Lentisphaera araneosa HTCC2155: one gene and its partner. Each later gene encodes a partner of the first gene's protein in a complex. Links are inferred from orthologs where the notes say so. Each region holds a gene or a part of one and is shown on either strand. Other genes may lie near its edges.

Evidence for each region.
Region 2: the proteins of metK (region 1) and groL are in contact, whole or in part, in a cryo-EM structure (PDB 8P4O), measured with the Escherichia coli proteins. The link is inferred for Lentisphaera araneosa HTCC2155 from one-to-one orthologs.

The regions. Positions count from the first base shown.
Region 1 is NZ_ABCK01000003.1:148,193-158,690, reverse strand. The notes cover bases 3,819-6,670. They hold metK (methionine adenosyltransferase), read right to left. Parts: upstream 5,910-6,670; coding sequence 4,728-5,909; downstream 3,819-4,727. Other genes in these bases: LNTAR_RS25100 (FtsK/SpoIIIE family DNA translocase), read left to right, coding at 6,554-6,670; LNTAR_RS03580 (DUF1456 family protein), read right to left, coding at 6,030-6,389; LNTAR_RS03590 (adenosine kinase), read right to left, coding at 3,819-4,724. In the rest of the region: nrfH (cytochrome c nitrite reductase small subunit), read right to left, coding at 1-36; ltrA (group II intron reverse transcriptase/maturase), read right to left, coding at 266-1,540; ahcY (adenosylhomocysteinase), read right to left, coding at 2,310-3,734; more of LNTAR_RS03590, read right to left, coding at 3,747-3,818; more of LNTAR_RS25100, read left to right, coding at 6,671-9,007; LNTAR_RS03570 (helix-turn-helix domain-containing protein), read left to right, coding at 9,004-10,398; pgm (phosphoglucomutase (alpha-D-glucose-1,6-bisphosphate-dependent)), read left to right, coding at 10,407-10,498. UniProt on the Escherichia coli protein: Catalyzes the formation of S-adenosylmethionine (AdoMet) from methionine and ATP.
Region 2 is NZ_ABCK01000013.1:11,078-21,692, forward strand. What follows is about bases 7,647-10,615. They hold groL (chaperonin GroEL), read right to left. Parts: upstream 9,973-10,615; coding sequence 8,320-9,972; downstream 7,647-8,319. Other genes in these bases: LNTAR_RS13645 (alpha-L-fucosidase), read right to left, coding at 7,647-8,120; groES (co-chaperone GroES), read right to left, coding at 9,991-10,278; dnaK (molecular chaperone DnaK), read right to left, coding at 10,360-10,615. Outside these bases: LNTAR_RS25800 (DUF1559 family PulG-like putative transporter), read left to right, coding at 1-372; LNTAR_RS13630 (SGNH/GDSL hydrolase family protein), read left to right, coding at 399-1,181; LNTAR_RS13635 (right-handed parallel beta-helix repeat-containing protein), read right to left, coding at 1,756-3,912; LNTAR_RS13640 (right-handed parallel beta-helix repeat-containing protein), read right to left, coding at 3,926-6,361; more of LNTAR_RS13645, read right to left, coding at 6,372-7,646.

The DNA of each region.
Region 1 (10,498 bases):
ACCCACAAGCACACCACCGACTATTGCCGCGGGCATTTTCCACCCTTTGGGGGGAATCAGTTTTCTAAGAATACTCACCTAACCATCCATATTTAGTATTTAACACTGCGATAATATAAAGCCTCTATATATCGATGAAATTTTTTCTTTGTTAAATTAGCAATAAATCCACATCGAGTAGAGTAAGTCAGAGCACTAGGCTCTGACTTATCCCTCTCACAGAACCGTACGTACGGTTCACGTATACGGCTCCTGTATATGTTTATTACCATGATGGTACAGAAATCCCTGTTTCAACTTTGTTCATGTCGAATAGTTTCAGTTCATCAAACAAGCTATTAGGCATGGAATAATGCGCATGCTGTGAGCAGGCATTACGCCAAGATATCATCTTAATGGCTTTGAAGTCACCTTGATAGCCTCTTTGTCTAAGAACTCGTTGGAGTTTGGCTGGTTTCTTCCAAAGCTTCATCTGCTTTGAGCGAAGTCTACGGCGTATCCAGGCCATGAGCTCCTCGAAGAGTTTCTTGCAATTAGCAACTCGGAAGTAATTGGCAAAGCCTCGCATCTTGGGACGAAGTTCATCAATGACTCTTTGTAGATTCACTGGTGAGTTTCGCTTGGTGATGAGCTTTACTTTTCCCTTGAATGCTTTGATCTTCTTTTGCTGTATTTGAGTACACCAGCCAAAGATTTTCACTCCAAGAAATTTAATCCCCGTACTCGAGTGAGCTAAATGAGTTTTCTCTTTATTCACTGTGAGTTTAAGGTCTTCTTCCAGAATCTTACTTGCTTGAGCGAGCGCATTCTCTGCAGCGCTTTGTGAACGAGTAAATATCAAGATATCATCTGCATAACGCACAATTCTGTGGCCACGTCTCATCATTTCTTGATCGAATTCATTGAGATAAACATTGGCAATTAAAGGGCTGATAACTCCACCCTGTGGACTACCAAGTTCACTCGGCTCGAATTCGCCTTTATTCATCACACCGCTCTTGAGAAAGAACTCAATCAAATTAAGAATACTTCCATCGCTGACTCGTTTACGAAAGCATTTGATAATAAGACTGTGATCCAAGGTATCAAAACACTTGGACAAGTCCATATCCACCACATGCTTCATTTCATACTTGCGCATGAAAAGCTGAGCTTTTGCTATCGCTTGATGGCAACTGCGCTGGGGCCGGTAGCCATAACTCGACGGATGGAAATCCTCTTCAAAGATGTCCTGTAATATATCCAGCAGAGCCTGCTGAACAACACGGTCGCGAACTGCTGGAATCCCGAGCTTGCGAACACCTCCATCATCTTTAGGTATCTCCACCCTCAAAACTGGCTGTGGTCTGTAGCTCTTATCCTTGAGTTCACGAACTAATAAACGTACTTGATCTACCAAGTCATCCGCAAAGTCCGCCGTTGACTGAGAGTCTATTCCCGCAGATCCATCAGCTTTCTTCACTTTTGAAAAGGCTTGCATCAGAGCAAACTCTGAAAGTAGCTTTGAGTACAAACTATAGTAAACACGTTTATTTTTCATTTCTGTTGATCCTTCTTTCACGACTATCAAATAAGAATGAGATCTTCATTTGAGTTCAAAAGCCTTCTAGCTCATGGCAATTTACTTTTGAGGGCCCAAACTACTCTCATGGTCGGGCTTGGAGCGAGATTACATTTCACTACTTTCCTGCTTCCAAGACACCACGCCTATCAGCGTCTCCGTGTCCTTCTTACTTGATCGCACGTGCTTTTGTTATCATTTCACACATACTTCATCCCTTCGCAATCAATGAGACTTTTGGCATTCATTGACCCCTACAAACTACGTTGTAAGTCATCTTGGTTTTATCCTCCACACTGTTACCAGCTTTCACAGGCCGAGATTTATTCACTACTATGGAATCATCTGACTCCCTGCACCACTTCGGTCAATCTTGAGTCTCCTCTTGATTTAGCCTTACCACCTCGGACGGATGAGCAGGGGGATCCCCAGTTATTGCACTGACTCCCTGTAAGGTTTACCGACCTCAAGCACACATTAGGACTGATCAAGTATTGGGACTTCATCATGTTTTGCAGACTCACCCTCCTAATGTGCCGTATCAGGTTCGCTTACGCTCCGGCCACCTTACTTCCTATCGCTTCCTTCACACCTCACAGTTACCCGTGACGCACTTGCGAATCGAATTGACTTCCCCTTGATCGGGGCGACCCCGATTTCTTTCAAGCGGGCGGGTTTGCCAGCTTTGCTGGGCAAACAAAAAAAGCCCGAGAATTATCTCGGGCTCAGGCTCATAATCTAAATAAGATTAGTAGCGGTAATGCTCAGGCTTATAAGGACCTTCAACTGGAACGCTAATATAATCAGCTTGCTCTTGACTGAGAGTCGTTAATTTTGCACCTAGTTTACCCAAGTGTAAACGAGCAACTTCTTCGTCGAGCTCTTTACTGAGACGAGTAACACCGATTTTGCGATCTGCGTTCTTCGCAATATCAATCTGAGCAATCGTTTGGTTAGTGAAGCTGTTAGACATTACAAAACTTGGGTGACCAGTTGCACAACCGAGGTTAATTAAACGACCAGCTGCGAGAACATAGATAGAACGTCCGTCAGCGAAAGTATATTTATCTACAGGTCCACCAGGAATATCGTCTGTCTTAACTGACATTTTTACAACACCAGGCGTTGATTCAAGCTCAGCCATTTGGATCTCGTTATCAAAGTGACCAATATTACAAACAATGGCTTGGTCTTTCATATTAGCCATATGCGCAGCTGTAATGATATCTTTATTACCCGTAGTTGTTACGTAGATGTCAGCAACCGGAAGAGCATCTTCAACTGTAGTCACTTCGTAACCCGTCATACAAGCTTGAAGAGCGCAAATGGGATCAACTTCAGAAACGAGAACTCGAGCACGCTCATTAACGAGCGATTCCGCAGAACCTTTACCCACATCACCAAAACCACAAACCATAGCTACTTTACCAGAAAGAAGCACGTCCATCGCACGTTTAATACCATCTACGAGTGAGTGACGGCAACCGTAAACATTATCGAATTTCGATTTAGTTACTGAGTCATTTACATTGATCGCCTGGAAAAGAAGCTCGCCTCTTTCTTCCATCTGAATAAGACGGTGAACACCTGTAGTTGTTTCTTCTGAAACACCAACAACTTTCTTGGCAACTTCTGTCCAGTGACCTGGCTTCTCTTTAAGAATGCGCTTAATAAGATTGAAAAGAACTTGCTCTTCTTCGCTACCCGGAGTCTCGAGGAAAGCCACATCGCCAGCTTCTGCTTTTACACCAAGGTGAATGAGCATAGTTGAATCGCCACCATCATCAACAATTTGATCCGGACCAGAACCATCAGGCCAAGTTAAAGCTTTGTAAGTACATTCCCAGTACTCTTCTAAAGTTTCACCCTTCCAAGCAAATACTGGAGTTTCAGCTGCTGCAATAGCTGCTGCCGCGTGGTCTTGAGTCGAGAAGATGTTACAAGAACACCAACGTACATCTGCACCAAGAGCTGTAAGAGTTTCGATGAGAACTGCAGTTTGAATTGTCATGTGGAGTGAACCCATGATTTTCAAACCTTTAAGCGGTTGCTCTTCGCCGTATTTTTCACGTGTTGCTATTAAACCTGGCATCTCGTGTTCTGCAATATCTAGTTCTTTACGACCAAACTCTGCAAGAGAGATGTCGGCAATTTTATAATCTGAAAAACTCATTTGTTTTTTCCTTTATAGTTCATTTAAAAATGTTTTAATTCTATCCCATCCAGCCTCGGGAATAACGGCGCCCATGATTTGTACAACTTCCGAACCAGTTTTGGCGCCCAGTTTTGCACTTTTTTCAAGTCCATAATCATTGTACAGACCGTAGAGAAAACCAGAAGCCCAAAGGTCACCAGCACCAGTTGTATCAACTGCCTCTACTTTATAAGAATTTACAAATACTGTTTCCTCACCTTTCCTAACCCAAGCCCCTTCAGGACCAAGTTTAACGGCAACAACATCACAGTATTTAGATAGGCTATCAAGAGCGACTTGTGGATCTTCGCTACCACACCAAGCCTTGGCTTCATCTTCGTTAGCAAAAACCATATCAATATATTGATCAAGGATTTCTCCCAAAACTTCTGCGTTCGCTTGAACCACTTCAAAAGCCGCTAAATCAAGACTAACTGTACAGCCCGCTTCTTTTGCTGCATGAAGTGTCTTGATCGTGAGATCATAATTAAAAAGCATGTAACCTTCGAGGTGCGCATGAGTACAGTTCTCAAAATCTGCTTTACTGACTTCATCGACTGCTAAAGTTGCAGCCGCGCCCAAATGAGTACGAAGGGTTCTTTGGGCATCTGGAGTAACCAAAGATATACATGTACCTGTAGGAGTAAAAGCACAGGATTTAAATGCATGTGCTGAACCACCGGCGCTTTCGAAACTTTCTACAAAATAATCACCGCGCTGATCACGACCAACTTTACCTAAGAAAGCACCACTCTCACCAAGCTTCATCAATCCAATCAAAGTATTTGATGCAGATCCACCTGGAGCCACTTCTGGGTTTGCTAGAGAATCAATAATAGAGTCCATCTCATTGTGATCAACCATAATCATTCCGCCCTTTTCACCACCTACGCTGTCGACGAAAGCATCATCAACACGACCAAGAACATCAACTAATGGTGAACCAGCGCCAATAAATTTTGCCGACATATATTAAACCCCTGCAGCTGCTTTAAGCTCTGCAACTTTAGTCATTTGCTCCCAAGGGAAAATATCGCGACCAAAGTGGCCATAAGCAGCTGATTGCTGATATTTCCAGTTTGAAGGAGTCTTCAATTTAAGTTCAGAAATTAGGTCAGCAGGCTTCATTGAGAAAACTTGGCTTACAATCGCTTCGAGATCCTTATCATCTTCAAGCGTACCCGTACCGTAAGTGTCAACATTAACTGAAATTGGGTAAGGAACACCAATGGCGTAAGCGACTTGAATTTCACATTTTTCAGCTAAACCAGCAGCAACAATATTTTTTGCTACATAACGGCTATAGTAAGCTGCAGAACGGTCAACTTTTGAAGGGTCTTTACCAGAGAAAGCACCACCACCATGTGAACCAACACCACCATATGTATCTACGATGATTTTACGACCAGTCAAACCACAGTCACCATGAGGCCCACCAATAACGAATTTACCCGTTGGGTTGATATGGTAAACAATTTCTTCTTGAAGAAGGTCAGCAGGGATAACCTCTGAAACCACTTGCTTAACGATCTGCTCTAATTGAGCGATATCCATCTCTTCTCTGTGCTGATGAGAAACAACCACTGCAGTCACTGCAGCTGGCTTACCGTTTTCGTAACGAATGGAAACTTGGCTTTTTGAATCCGGTAATAAGAATGCGTAATCAGGATTATTTTTTCTAACATCTGCAAGCTTCTCTAAAATTTTATGTGAGTAGTAGACAGGCGCAGGCATAAGTGCTTCAGTTTCGTTTGAAGCATAACCAAACATCATACCCTGGTCACCGGCACCCTGCTCAGCGTGAAGGCCAGCGCCCTCATCAACACCTTGTGCGATATCCGCAGATTGTTCGTGAACTCTAACTTGGACTTCGCAAGTTGCCGAATCAAAACCGATACCGTCAGAAACATAACCGATGTCACTGATAACTTTGCGAGCAATCGCTTCGTAATCAATCTTTGCATTTGTCGTGATTTCACCTGCAATAACAACGAGATCTGTCGTCACTAATGTTTCACAAGCCACACGGCTCGCAGAATCTTGCTCCAGGCACGCGTCGAGAATAGCATCAGAAATCTGATCAGAAACTTTATCGGGGTGGCCTTCAGAAACTGACTCTGAAGTGAAGATATGTGTTGTATGTATTTTACTCATATTTGTTTTCCATATTTATATATTTGCATAGACGAATATATGCAGAGCAAGTTACTTTTCAAACTAATTTTTTTAAAACTTAAAATACTTTATTTAAAAGCCTGAAGAAGAAATCCCCTATTAATCTTCAAAAACCCCTGATTCCATAGCTTCCCGAGCCTTGGATGTGCAATCATCAATAGCACTCAAAGCTTCCGAATTTCCGCGCTCTGCCAAAGATTGGATCGCGTTTAATATAGCGAATGGTGGCACATTAGGCTCTTCCTTTGTCCCACGAGAGTAAAGAATGAGAGCATCTAGAAAATCGATTAAAACCGCATCTTCCATCTTTTTAAAGTTCTTATGACTAGGCGCCACCATAAAAGCACCCACCTGGCTAGAATTCACATCGTAGCCTGCCAACTCGAAGATATCCAACAAGTCCCTTTTCTGTAAATTAAAAGCAATGCCAATTTTCTTTAAGACTGTATTTGCGTCCATGTTTTTTATCCTGATTTTCTAATTTGATTGAGCATAATAAATCAATACTGACAAATATCCATTAAAAAACTGAATTTGAGTCACAAGAGGCCTCTCATTCCTTTATTTTTGAACAAGACAAATTACTTTAGAAAAATCAATTAAAATTCGAGTTAAAGTTTTTCATGGAAAGTACAAATACCCTCTTTCACAAAACCAAAGAACGAGGTCTACACACCTTCATATTCACCATGGTACTCATGGTATTTATTTCCGTTATCTCATATTCCCCCTCAGACTTAAGTGCCATCACTGGAGGCAAACTCGAACACCAATACTCTAACCTCTTTGGCGCCCTTGGTGCTCGTATCTCCTACATCATGCTTTTGAGCTTTGGGCTAGGTGCTTACCCCATAACAATCTTGATTTTTTCTTCCGCCATCCGTCGACTCATAAATTTAAACATTCATAAAACGAACTGGATCTACTTTCTCTCTATCGCTTTTTTTGCGAGCGGCATTTCAACCTGCCTCGGCTGCTATCCTGACTTCATGTCTAGCCTATGCAAGAGCCTCAACATCTCCCAGATCCCCGGCGGCGCCCTAGGCAGCCTACTCGCCAACCCTGAACACGGATGGCTTTACCACATCTGCAACAGACTTGGCTGTATAATCCTTTCATTAGCCCTCATCTCTTACAGTCTTTATATCTTCATGAATTTTGATTGGCCGAAACAGAAAAAAGACGACAATGAAGCCAAAGAGAAAGAAGCCAAAGTAAAAACTCCTGCAAAAGAAGAGCATGCCAACTCTTCCACTAAACACAGTTCACTTTCAAACCTGAAAAATACTATCGCCTCATGGTTTCAGACTAAACACGAAGAGGATAACGCTCTTCAGGAAGTCGAAAGCAAGAAGGCTGACGACTACCTCCCAGCCGTGACTGACGATAACAAGCTTCAACAAGAAGAAGCACCAAGCCCAGAACCAACTCCTCGAAAAAAACCTAAAAAGACAAAAGAAGTCGAAGGGGAACAAGAACTCCCATTAGCTGAAGCCCAACAAACAGCGCCTAGTGATGACCATATAATTGACGACGAAAAACCCCACGAAATTTTCTCTGGTCAACTAACGGAACCCCAACATTCAACGAAATCTTCGCGCTACAAACTTCCCACAGCATCACTACTGACTGATGGTGACTCAAGCATCAAGATCAGCCAAGAGGAACTTCAGCGCAAAAAAGAAATCATCCAAGAAACACTTGAGCACTTTAAAATTAAAGCTCGCATGGGCGAAGCCTTCCCCGGGCCTCGAGTGACACTTTACGAAATCATCCCGGAAAAAGGTGTACGTGTCGAAAAGATTGATAGCATCTCAAATAACCTCACCATGGAACTCCAAGCGCCAATGGGCATCCGCATCATCACACCGATACCCGGTCGTCGTTCCGTTGGCGTAGAAGTCCCTAATGATGAAGACTCAAGTGTTTGGCTACGCGGTATGGTTCAAGCCAAAGACTTTAAAAATTCTGATGCCATGATCCCTATTGCTCTTGGTAAAGACGGCACAGGCAACACCTCGGTCATGGATTTAGCTAAAGCCCCACACCTTCTGATTGCTGGCACAACTGGCTCGGGTAAATCTGTTTTCATGAATTGCTTAATCATGAGCTTACTCTACCGCTTCTCACCCGACGAACTAGAGCTCATCATGGTAGACCCTAAAAAAGTAGAACTTGCTCCCTACGAAGATATCCCTCATCTTGTATGCCCCATTATCACTGAATCCGAACAAGTTCCTGCTGCCTTACGTTGGGCATGCTTCGAAATGAATGTTCGCTACGACCTACTTGCTGCGGTAAGAGTCCGCAACCTCGCCGACTTCAACAATCGAACGAAAAAACCAAACGAACCAACCGAAGATAAAAATGGCAACTCTATCCCCGACAAACTGCCCATCACAGTTATTATCATTGATGAATTTGCCGACTTAATGAGTAACAAAAATACTAAGGGCGAAATCGAGAATTCAGTCTCCACGCTCGCGGCTAAAGCCCGTGCGGTCGGCATCCACCTCGTCCTTGCCACGCAAAGCCCAAGAACAAATGTGATTACTGGTATTATCAAAGCCAACTTTCCAACCCGCATTGCCTTCCAAGTTGGCTCATACATTGACTCCATGACGATCTTGGGCACTAAAGGCGCCGAAGGCCTCTTAGGCAAAGGTGACATGCTCTTCAATCCACCTGCTTCAAGCTCACTCATGAGAATCCAGTCCGCATGGACACCTGATGCAGATGTGGAAAAAGTCGTTGAATTTATCTCCAAACAACAAAGCCAACGCTTCAAAGATATTATAAAAACGGGTTCAACAGAAAGCTCTAATGGAACTGATGGAGAAGAATACGAAGGCGACGACAACAAACACGATAACGTCATTTCTCAAGCCATGGAAATCATTCGAAGAGACAAAAAAACTTCCATCTCTTATCTACAAAGAAAAATGCGTATCGGCTACAACAAAGCCGCCAATATTATTGAAGAACTTGAAGATATCGGATTCTTAAGCCCTGCAGACCACACTGGCAAACGCGAAATTTTAGACGACATATACAAAAACCCTGAGGAGCCCTCATGAGTACCGAAGATGACAACTTATTTGAACAGGAACTCCCACTCTACAACGAGACTCCAAAACCACTGATTTTAAAGAAAGCCGAAGACATATCGTCCTCGCCTACTGAGGTGACATCAGACACGCAAGATTCAGCTGAAAAAACACTAAAGATCAAAAGCACTGCATGCAGAGAAAATACCGCTGACTTAAATTCACGCTCTAGTCAAGCACCGCAATCGTCAGGGCTAAAAATCAAAACTTCTAATAGCCACGAAACCCCTCCTTCTTTGCTCATCAAGAAAGCTAATTCGGAAACCAATCCTGAATCTAGTGAAGAAATAAGCGACCCCACATACGAAGACGCTACTGCGCCTATTGAAGAAGTAGAAAATTTTGACCAAGAAACAAATCCAACGACACTTCATCAAGAGCGCGAGCAGCAACAAACTCCTCCCATCAACAGCATGGACGGAGAGCTTTTCAGTGGCACCAAGGCTAAACCAAATGAACTAGAAGCCCCACACAACTCTGATTCAATAAAAAATTTAGAAGATAATGACCCTGTTCCCGAGCCTAGTGAACACTCTCCTAGAACAATAATTCTTCGTAACAAACCTCTTCCAGGTGATGAAGGCAAGCTTTCTTTAACATCAGTCGAAATCACTGAAGAATCTCAAAGCTCACGCTCTTTTAACACGGCCCCTCCTCCCCATATACAAGAACTCGAGGAATATGAAGAAGTACTCAATACCGCAGCTCAAGAAAGTGTATTTGAACTAAGCGGCAATGAACTAGAGGCCGATGGCGAAAGCGACGAAGACAAGACAAGCAATCACCAAGACGAACTCTTTGATAAAATCCATTCAGAGGAAGACGAACCTCGTCGCATCAAAAACTCGCCAACTATTTACGAAATGGAAGACGATTCCAGCATCGGCTCTATGCTTATGAGCGCTCGCCAAAAAGCGAGCTACACTATCAAAGAATTAGCCAGACGCACCAATATAAAAGAAGCTTATATCATTGCTCTTGAAGAAGAGAACCGATCAAGCCTACCCGACCCCATTTATACCAAAAGCTATATTAAAAACCTGTGTCATGAATTAAATATAGAGTACCCTAAAGCTCTTAAGCTCTATGCTGATTTATGTGGCGAAGAATTTGATACGCAATATAATATAGCCCAAAAAGGCCCCGATAAATTTGCTAGTAAACCCGCTAACTCCACACTTCAAAAATGGAGTGCCATCTTTGTCATAGTCCTTATCCTAGGCCTGATTGCTATAGGTTTTACAGCCAAACATTTCTACTCTCCTGTTCCTGTATTCAAAGCAGAAGAGCAAGTTAATTTAAATAACTTCCACCAAGAAGTTTCCATCCCTATACCTAGATTAAAAGTACCCAATAAATAGGACCTCACATGTCTACACACCCTCAAGCTGGCCAATTACCCACAAACGACCAACTCCTCAATATCGACGAACTACTCCTCGCTTACACTGACAAAAAAAC
Region 2 (10,615 bases), on another replicon or contig:
GATGATGCAGATACAGGTGCGGGCTTAGTTTATCGTGGTATCACAAGTGATCCTTGGTCAGGCGACAGTACAGAGATGGAGTCTTTACAAGTCAGTCAAATCACGGATCCTGATGATAGTATTGCCTTAATGGAAAATCAGATACAAGAAAATACTTTAGGCCATTATAGCTATGCAGTGGCAACTGCTTGGACGATTTTGAATCAGCAAAGCAATACAGATTTCTGGGCTCATGGTTTATGGAAAATGAATTTTCTTTATGCGGATGGTCATGTGGAATACAGAACTTATACTTCGACTTATGAAGGTTCTGGTTTTGATCCTTGGTCACAGTCAAATACTCGTAATACTCAATGGGACAGCAGAAAATAGCTAAAGAAGCTATTTGAGGATTTTTTATGAACTTATTTTACCGTATTCTGATTGTTTTTACTTTGAGCTTTACAGCTTTTTCTGTCGAACCAGGTTCTTTTGAAGAGAAGGCAAAAGCCTATAAATGGCAGCTTGTACCAGATCCGAGTTTACCTAATGTTCTTATCTTAGGTGATTCTATTTCAATTGGCTATACACTTTACGTCCGCGAGATGTTAAAAGGGAAAGCCAATGTTTATCGCCCGGTTGCGAATGATAAACCCTTGAACTGCGGTGATACCGCAAGCGGCCTCCGCAATCTTGAGGCATGGTTAAAAACTCAAGATGTTAAAAAATGGGACTTGATTCATTTTAACTGGGGACTTCATGATTTAAAAAGAATCCAACCAGGAACTCATTACAAAGAGGCAAGAGATCCTTCCGCAGCACCGGTGCGTAGTGTAGAGGATTATGAAATGAATCTTCAAAAATTAGTGACCTCATTAAAAGCGACTAAAGCTAAACTTATTTTTGCCACAACAACAGATTATCCAAAGGGAGTGGTGCCATGTCGACTTCCCGTTGATGCCCAACGCTACAATGACGCAGCTGAAAAAGTCATGATGACCAACAAAATAGAAATTAACGATTTATATAAATTTACACAGCCCCGTTTAAAAGAATTACAGATGCCCGTAAATGTCCATTTTTCCCTCAAGGGTTCTTACATCATCGCCAAAGAAGTGAGTGACCACATTGCAGATAAACTTAATATCAAAGACCTTAAGTTTGATTCTTTTTCTAAAATGAATCAAGCAATGAGAAAATGATTTAGTAAGCGCCTATTTACAGGAAAGATAAGTGCCATAAGCTTAAAAGATCTTCTGGTAGTTTTTGGTGAATTTTATCCTGACTCCGTGAACTCAGTAGTTCATGGATTCAGCTTAATACTTTATTTTGTAAGGACTCTTCCCCAGAGAGGGAGAATGTTAATAGCCTTAGGTTCATAGGCTCACAAAGGACTATTCAAAGTTTATCGCCTTCGTCGACAATTGAGCTTTATATAGCAAGGACTCTTCCCCGGAGGGGGAGAATACTATTAGCCCTAGGTGAATGAAATGAACCTAGGGAACTCTATAAATAAGAAGCTCGTCCTCGAAGAGGGCGTACAGTCCTTTCCATTTTGTGCTTGGCTCCCTTCAAGGATCGAATATTATATTTCTAATAAGTAGCCTTAGATAGGCTCACAGAGGGCTAGTAAAATTTATCGCCTTCGTCGATAATTGAGCTAAGTAATGCTTGTTCAAAGGGCGATTCAAAGATTTTGGAAAAGCGCTAGGAGTCAAAAAAAAACTCCAGTTCATTAGTGAAAGTGAACGGGAGCTTAACTCATGGATTCAGGTGTTAGTGAACGCGTTTTATTTTATTGACGTAGTAGTAATAGTCGCCTTGCATATCATTCCATTTAACGGGTAAGCTTGAACCCTGGCGCTTGAGCCAAGGATCATCAGTCGTGCCAATGTTGAGGAACTGTGATTTAGTGATAGGACGAATGCCGATTTCTGAAGCAGGAGAGTTCTCTGCAAAAGAAAGTTCTCCCGCTGGAAGATCTATAAATTGCGGATCTGCCATGAGGCTACGGCTATCCTGGCCTTTGAGATGCACTTTATCTAAGAAATTATCGGCCTGTTTGTTATGATTAGAATAATAAATATTATCATTGAGCATCGGGCCCATCATAAAAGTTTTGTAATGAAAATCATTGATGTTTCCCGTCGAGTAGAAAACATTCTTGCGAAAGCTCGATGAGTACTCCGCTCTATTTCCGGCCATGCCTGTGGTAAAACGCGTATTGAAGAAAAAGTTATTCTCGAAAGTGTTCTGCCCCTTCATACACAGGCCATCTTTTCCTGTTGTGCCCAATAAAATATTGAAGCTCAATAAAGAATAATGTGAGTCATCATCCGTCCGAATCATCGAACCCTTGGGGTGATTATAAACTAAATTATAGCGAACTAAATTATCATTACCATGAGCAGATAAGTAAATGCCATTGCCATCGTGCAAGCGCTTCATGCAATCGTGAACTTCATTGAACTCAATAATATTATGTCGAGCATGCATGTAGGGCTCGTAGGCTTTCCAATCTAAAGGATCTTTGATATATTTGATCTCATCCCAGCGAATAGAAGGCAAGTGTTCCCTTGTGCCCTTTGGGAACTGCCAAAACTTAAAGGGGTTTTTATCAGCTCGTTGATCTTTGGGGAATTTTTGAGAGAAAAAACGACGTCTAACGCCAGCGACAATAATGCCGCTATAACCTTGATCGTAAATATGATTCTTGGCAATCAAGTTATGACCACTCTGCCAAACAAAGATGCCTGGCGAATGCCAGTAGAGTGAGCCAATTTCGCTTAAGCTATTATTGATAATGGTATTGTGGTGATTGACGTCTTTCTTTCCTGGGCCATACCCCGCTAAAAGTATGGCGGTACCACCGAGTTTACTAAAACGATTATTGGCGATTGTAATATTTTGGCAATAAAGATCGAGTCGAACTCCATCACTCGCAGAATTGATGAAATTGCAATTGTGGACTTCGCAATCTTGGGCACCCCGAAAACGAATGAGTCCATTAGCTTTATCCCACATGTTCCAGTCGTGCTGAAGACCAATATCATTTTTAGTCCAGCGTTGACGATCGGCGTGACTAAAGCTGAGGTTTTCAAAAATAAAATTCTTTGCAGGTCGTTCCCCTTTTCCTTCTAAACTCGAATCAGTTTTTCCTTCAATGCGAATGAGTTCATTGAGGTAGGGTGCAAAAATATCTTTGACTTGATCATCTTTTGGCCAGTAGTAGAGAGTGCCGTTGTTCAAACACCATTCGCCAGCCTCATCGAGATGTTGCAGGGAGTTTTCTATCTGCCATTCACCACTCATGATATAGGTCGCAGGGATCTTGAGTTTCGTTTTTTTGGCACCCACACGCTCAAGGGGTAAATAGTTTACCAACCATTTACGAGTTGGTTGACCAAAGAGCTCGATATCTTTAATATTCTCTAGCTTAGCTATTTCGGGGTGCGTATTGAACTCGAAACGACTCTGCATATCGTTACAATAGAATTTACTGGGAGCCTCATTACTGAGTTCAATGATTTCTGAGCTCGCTCGTTTTAACATTTGATTTCCCTTGAAAAGCGCATGGAAATAATGCTCTCCTTCAGCCCAAGGAACTGGCGCGGACCAGATTTTGCCATTCATTAGTTCAGTTCGAGTCCAGCCTTCAATTTTGCGAGCTCCGCTAATAGTTGCTGATTCACCTGTTGCAGAACGAATAAGCGTTTTGGCATCAGAGCCACGCTCATCAAAAATCAAACTTTGATTTAGGTGATGAGTGCCTTCGTGGATGATAATCTCAATAGTGTCTTGATAATTGTTTTGTCGAAGTTCTTGCCACTCTTTATGGGCAGAACTGAGGTTGTTCTGATCTTTGTAGACGTGTATTTGCTTGGCATTTGCTAAGGAACTCAAGCAAATGACGAGAAGTAAAAATTTTTTCATGTTGGGATCTTTTTTAATTATGGACAAGTTGGGAAGTGGGGGCTTTTACGGTGAAACTCCAGGTTTCACCTGAACTGACTCCATCGGGATAAATAGCATCGACTCGCCAAAAGTATTTTTTTCCTGCTTCGAGCTGTGGGCTCGGGCAAATATTGCTCTTCTTCAATTCTTTAAGCAATTGAAGTTTCTTGGGGTCTGTGCCAAAATAAACTTTATGATCAGAGGCTTTGTAGGACTCGAGGAAAATGAGATCGACTTTGCTCTGATTGACTACACCTTCATCGAGTGGGATTGCTTGGCTAGGCTGCCATGCTTTATAACCTGGGATCCAGTAATGATCACTAGCGGCACTTTGATAAGCACCTATATCTATGCCCTGTTTTAATTCCTGGAAATTCTTTAGTGAAGTGTATTGATTGGGGTTCTCGGAAGCGAGTATGGTTCTACCAGAAGCAATTAGCGGACTATTGATTTTTGGTCGGAAATCTAGGTTTTGCGGATCACGCAAATACTTATAGGCTGCGCCAGCTTCTCTCATATTATGGTCGTGCTTACCTGGTAGCACATTGTAATTGAGGTCTTTGAAAAAGCGTGCGCCATTTTGGTAGTTGGCCTTACGTTTCTCGGTGATGCGCAAATCCCAACTGCGATGACTAATGTTCGCTAGGTTATTGCGAATAATTGATTTATCGTTGCCCATGATGCCGTGCATAGCTTTAAAGCCCTGGATACTGAAGTTGAAAGGCTCATTTTCTGGGTCGGGGAAATAATTACAGCTAATGACAGTATTATTAAAAATGAGGTGGCGGTCACCTTTAATTTGACTGGGTTGAGTATTCCAAATGACATTGAAAGCATAAAGGCCATCTCCATAAACGGATCCATCACTCTGATGAACGTCCATGCCATGGTAATCAAAGCGCACGCCTTGACGATTACAGTCATGTACCCAGTTATGACTTACCGTAGCGCCTTTTTGAACTTTAGTCCCCACATTAATTCCCGAGCCATCGTGTTGGAGGTTTCCTGCATCAAAAATTCGATTATACTTAATTGTACAAGAGTCTTCTATGGCGCGTATGCCTTCCGAGTTGCCGGTCCTAGAGAGGGTGCAGTTGCGGATGGTGCTACCTTTGCCAATCATAACAGAACCTGTACCACCATTCGTGTTCACATCCCATTCAATATCTTCGAAAAGGCAATTCTGGACAAGAGTGTTATCACCTTTAAAAATGATGGGAGCATTTGAGCGTGAAAAGATGCAATTGGTCAATTGGTTATCCTTACCGTCAAAAAAGGCCGACATCTGATTATTGCTGTTGCCATTAAAGGCATTGAACCAATCGAATTGCCCTAGGACATATTTATTATCGCTTAAATAATCAAAACGGCAGTCATTAAAACGAATGTTTTCAGAAAAACGTACATTGTAACCAGCAGCAAAAAAATCAAGATTTTCAAAGCTAAGATTTTTTACCTTAGTGAGCTCTAGCATGAAGTCATTTTTACGACTAGAAAATTTTAACTTATTTAAAGATTGTTGGTCCTCAGCCCTGTAATAGAGGTATTGGCTTTCTTTGTCATACCACCATTCATTATTTTGATCAAGGGCAGCGAGGCCATAAATATAATAGGCTGTATGCTGATGGAGTTCTCTTAATTTAATACCATCTTTTGCATAGGAAAAATGATCTGAACCGGCTTTGTGTTCTGTGATGGGGCGCGCCCATGTCATCCAGTGACCAATATTTAGAACGGCAATGGCTCCGGTAAAATCTAAAGCTGAATCAGCGAGGCTCTGAGTTTTGGCAAGACCAGAATAGCGACTATCTCCCTCATTAAAGCCATCTTTACTATGAGCTTTAAAGGCATCATCATAGGCGAGTCCTAAGCGGCTTTTTCCCGTAGGCTGACTCGATTTATAACCTCCATCGAGACTGCGCATGCCCTGAGTCATACGCCAGATTTTTCCATCTTCAAAAGTTGCGTTAGGCCAGCGCGCTAAGTAAGAATACTTATTATCTGCAAAGAGTTGCCATATGGCTAAATTCACTTTACTGCGATAGATCTTGTTTTGATAAAGTTCCCACTTGAGTTCAAGTTCTTGGGTGCCATCGATGACAACTTTTTCACCAGGGTAGGCGGCTATCTTAAGTTTCTTTTCAAAATTTTTGAGTTCGATAACTTCTTTGTAGCGACCTTCGCGTAAATAGATGGTGTAAGCGTCTGGAGCCTGTTGGATCGCAGTCATGATCGAAGCGTAGGGCTTTTCGAGTGAGCCATCTCCACTGGCCTTGGCATTGCTTTGGACATAGATGGCTTGTTGATCTAACTTTTGCGTTGGGACGTAAATTGATTTGGCGGGGGTACTCACATCTTCATGAATTGGAGAAGGTGTTTTCTGACATGAACATAAAAACGCGCTTAGAAGGCAGAGATATTTAATCATATGGGTGATCCTATTGAATGGGACGAAGACGAATGGATTTTAATTTAAAGAGTGATTGATGGTTTTTTGAAGTTTTTCTAAGAGAAATGCTATAATTTCCTATTTGATCAAGTTCGACTTCTCCGAGAGATAGCTCCTCAAACTTGGCCCATTTACCAGTGTTTTTCGCTTTACCTTTGAGGACTTTGTTGTTCAATTTGACCTCAAATGAATTTTCTTTGCCATTGAGTGCGGTGTCGAGCAAGACTTCATATTTTCCTGGGATCACAATTTCTTGTTTCCAGTTAGCGCTATCTTTATTGGAGTTAAATGAACGCAAGGTTTGCGTGTTCTTCTCATAGACAATGCTTTTTCCTTGGATAGTTGCCGCAGTCAAAGCTAAGCTTATGTCATTAGTGGATTGCTTTTCTGCATTTGCCGTCTTCGCAAAAGAGAGCGTCTCTGGAGAAAATTCGAGTACGACAACGGATGAATTTTCATCATAGGCTTCCTTAGGGATTTTAATCGTGAAGTTTTGATCATCAATCTCGAATTGAAGGGCTTCATTTGCTTGCTTAAATACATAAGCTTTTTGCAATGATCCTGCGAGGCCTTCAACTTTGAGCTGCTGGTTCTGAGGCCAGTCAAAAACATGTAGAAAGAGTGAGTTACCTTTTTTCAGTACGCGGCCCCAAGAAGGTCTTTTGACGGGAGCGTACTCAGTACCATAAAGAACTTCTCCGTGCATTTTTGTCCATTGCCCCATTTGCGCTAAACGATCAATGCATCCGTCCGGAAAGGTTCCCTCTGGTGTGGGACCCACATTGAGTAATAAATTGCCGCCTTTTGAATTGATATCGAGCAATTTTTGAATGAGCACTTGGCTACTTTTCCATTTCTTGTCGTGTGCTTTGTAGCCCCATGAGTGATTGATCGTCCAGCAGGCTTCCCAGTAATAATCGAGTTTTTCTCCCGGCGTTTGGTTCTCAGGTGTGCCAAAATCATATTTAAATTCTTTTCTTTTGGCGACGCGATTATTGATAATGGCATTGGGCTGAATTTTGCGTAAGAAACGATAAAGATCTTCGCCATCTTCCATGGTCCAAAAGTCATTCCAGTCGCCATCAAACCAAAAGATTTGTGTATCGTAGCGATCCACGAGTTCTTGTAGCTGATTTTTCATGTACTGAACATATTCTTTCTTTTTCTGTGGGGAAACCATCTCGATTTTCGCCCATTTATTCCAATGCCCCTTGGCGCCTTCTACAGGTTTTTGTGAATCGTGATGCCAATCAATCGTTGAATAATAAGTTCCAAACTTGAGTCCATATTTTTTACAAGCTGCACTGAGTTCACCTAATAGGTCACGGTCAATTCCAGCTGTATCTTTAATATCGTACTTTGTGTATTGGCTATCCCAAAGGCAAAAACCTTCGTGGTGCTTGGTGGTGATAACCATGTATTTCATGCCAGCTTCATAAGCGGCTTTGGCCCAAGCATCGGCATCAAATTGTTCGGGATTGAAACGTTCGGCCACTTTTACATATTGCTCTTTTGGGATATCCGCTTTCGCCTGAATCCATTCCGCGTAAAACTCCATTTCCTTACCCTGCCAAGAGCCTTTCAATACAGAGTAGGCTCCCCAGTGAATGAACATGCCAAACTTGGCGTCGTTAAACCATTCCATTCTTTGATCGAGATCTTTTTGATTCGTCGCTTGATCCAAGGCTTGGATATTAAATGTCATTAAACAGCTAATGGCTAAAAGGAAGTGCTTCATATTATTCTCTTACTTTACTTATTATTAATCTAAGCAGATAAGCGAAGCTCTTTCGGGAATGTTACTAAGCTGGAAAATAAATGATGTAATTTGTCGATTTTTTTCTTAGAACGTTAAAAAATAAGATCACGAGCTCAAACTTCACATAAAAAAAGGCGCCCCGATTGGGACGCCTTTTTTATGAATCAGTTAAAACTGATTACATCATGCCGGGCATTCCGCCCATGCCACCTGGCATTCCGCCGCCGTGGTGATCACCACCGCCACCAGCAGGAGCTTCTTCTTTGATGTCAGTAATGAGACATTCAGTAGTAAGGAGAAGACCAGAGATAGAACCAGCGTGCTGTAAAGCAGAACGCGTTACTTTCTTAGGGTCGATAACACCAGCTTCGAGCATGTCAACGTATTCGTCAGTTGCAACGTTGAAACCGTAGTTGCCTTCGCCTTCGCGAACTTTTGCGATGACAATTGAAGCTTCACCAGCTGCATTGTTAACGAGCTGACGAAGTGGAGCTTCACATGCGCGAGCAATGATAGATGCACCAACAGCTTCGTCGCCAGAGAGTTCGATGCCAGCTGCAACAGCTTGAGCACGGATGTACGCAACGCCGCCACCAGCAACAATACCTTCGTCAACAGCTGCACGAGTTGCGTGAAGCGCATCGTCAACGCGGTCTTTTTTCTCTTTCATTTCAGTTTCAGTTGCAGCGCCAACGTTAATGACGGCTACACCACCAGCGAGCTTCGCAAGACGCTCTTGGAGTTTTTCTTTGTCGTACTCAGAAGTAGACTCTTCGATTTGAGCTTTAAGAAGCTTCACACGACCCATGATCTCAGCTTGAGCACCTTTACCATCAACAACAACTGTGTTGTCTTTGTCAACGATAACGCGCTTAGCAGAACCGAGGTCTTCGAGAGTGACGTTTTCGAGCTTCATGCCGAGGTCTTCAGTGATGCATTTACCACCAGTGAGGATAGCGATGTCTTCGAGCATAGCTTTACGACGATCACCGAAACCAGGAGCTTTAACAGCACAAACATTGAGTGTGCCACGGAGCTTGTTGATGACGAGAGTAGAAAGAGCTTCGCCTTCAACGTCTTCAGCGATGATGAGGAAAGGCTTACCAGTTTTGCTCACTTCTTGGAGAAGCGGGAGCATGTCTTGGAGGTTAGCAATTTTCTTTTCGAAAATGAGGATGTAAGGATCTTCGAGGAGAGCTTCACGTGACTCGAGGTCAGTTGAGAAGTAAGGCGAGAGGTAACCTTTGTCGAACTGCATACCATCAACAACGTCGAGAGTTGTTTCGATAGTTTTTGACTCTTCAACAGCGATTGTGCCGTCTTTACCAACTTTGTCCATAGCGTCAGCAATGATGCTACCGATTTCTTCGTCGCCGTTAGCAGAGATCGTAGCGATCTGCTTAACTTGCTCGTTAGTTTCAACAGGAGTACTGATGTTTGCGAGCTCCGCAACCATAGCAGCAACAGCTTTGTCGATACCACGCTTAAGACTCATGGGGTTAGCACCCGCAGTTACATTCTTAAGACCTTCACGGTAGATAGCTTCTGCAAGAACTGTTGCAGTAGTTGTACCGTCACCAGCGAGATCAGCAGTTTTTGAAGCAACTTCGCGAACCATTTGAGCACCCATGTTTTCGTAAGGGCATTCGAGTTCGATTTCTTTAGCTACAGAAACACCATCTTTTGTGATATGAGGAGTGCCAAAGCTCTTGTCGAGAACAACGTTACGGCCTTTTGGACCGAGAGTAACTTTTACAGCTTTAGAGAGCTTCTCTACACCCGAGAGGAGCTTGCGACGAGCGTTCTCGTCGAAAATTAATTGTTTAGCCATTTGTAAATATTCCTAAAATTATTTTACGATTGCGAGGATATCGTTTTGGTTGAGGATTTTGTATTCCTGACCGTCAGCTTTCACTTCAGTACCACCATATTTAGAGACAATCACTGTGTCGCCTTCGGCAACGTGGAAAGTGATTTCTTTACCATTAGCGTCAATACCACCAGTTCCGAGGGCAATAACTTTGGCTTCTTGTGGCTTTTCTTTAGCTGAGTCGGGGAGGATAATTCCGCCAACGCTTACTTCTTTTACTTCGATCTCTTGAACGAGAACGCGATCACCTAGAGGCTGAATGCTCATAGTTGGTTTTCTCCGTATTAGGTTTTTGTTAGGATATAAGGAAAGCTGACTCCCAAGAGGGGAGTCAGCAGATTTTTTAGCTTAAACGAAGTCGGCGTCGATGATGTCGTCGTCTTCTTTCTTCTTTTCAGAATCAGCAGCGCCCGCAGCACCTGCACCAGCAGCTCCTGCCGCACCGGCTGCGCCAGCGCCAGCGCCATCAGCACCTGGAGCACCCATGTACTGACCGAGTTCTTGAAGGCGAGCTTCGAACTTCTCTGTGAGCTCTTTGATCTCAGCATAGTTGTTCGCTTCGCAAGCTTCTTTGATTTTTGCGATGTCCGCATCGAAAGACTCT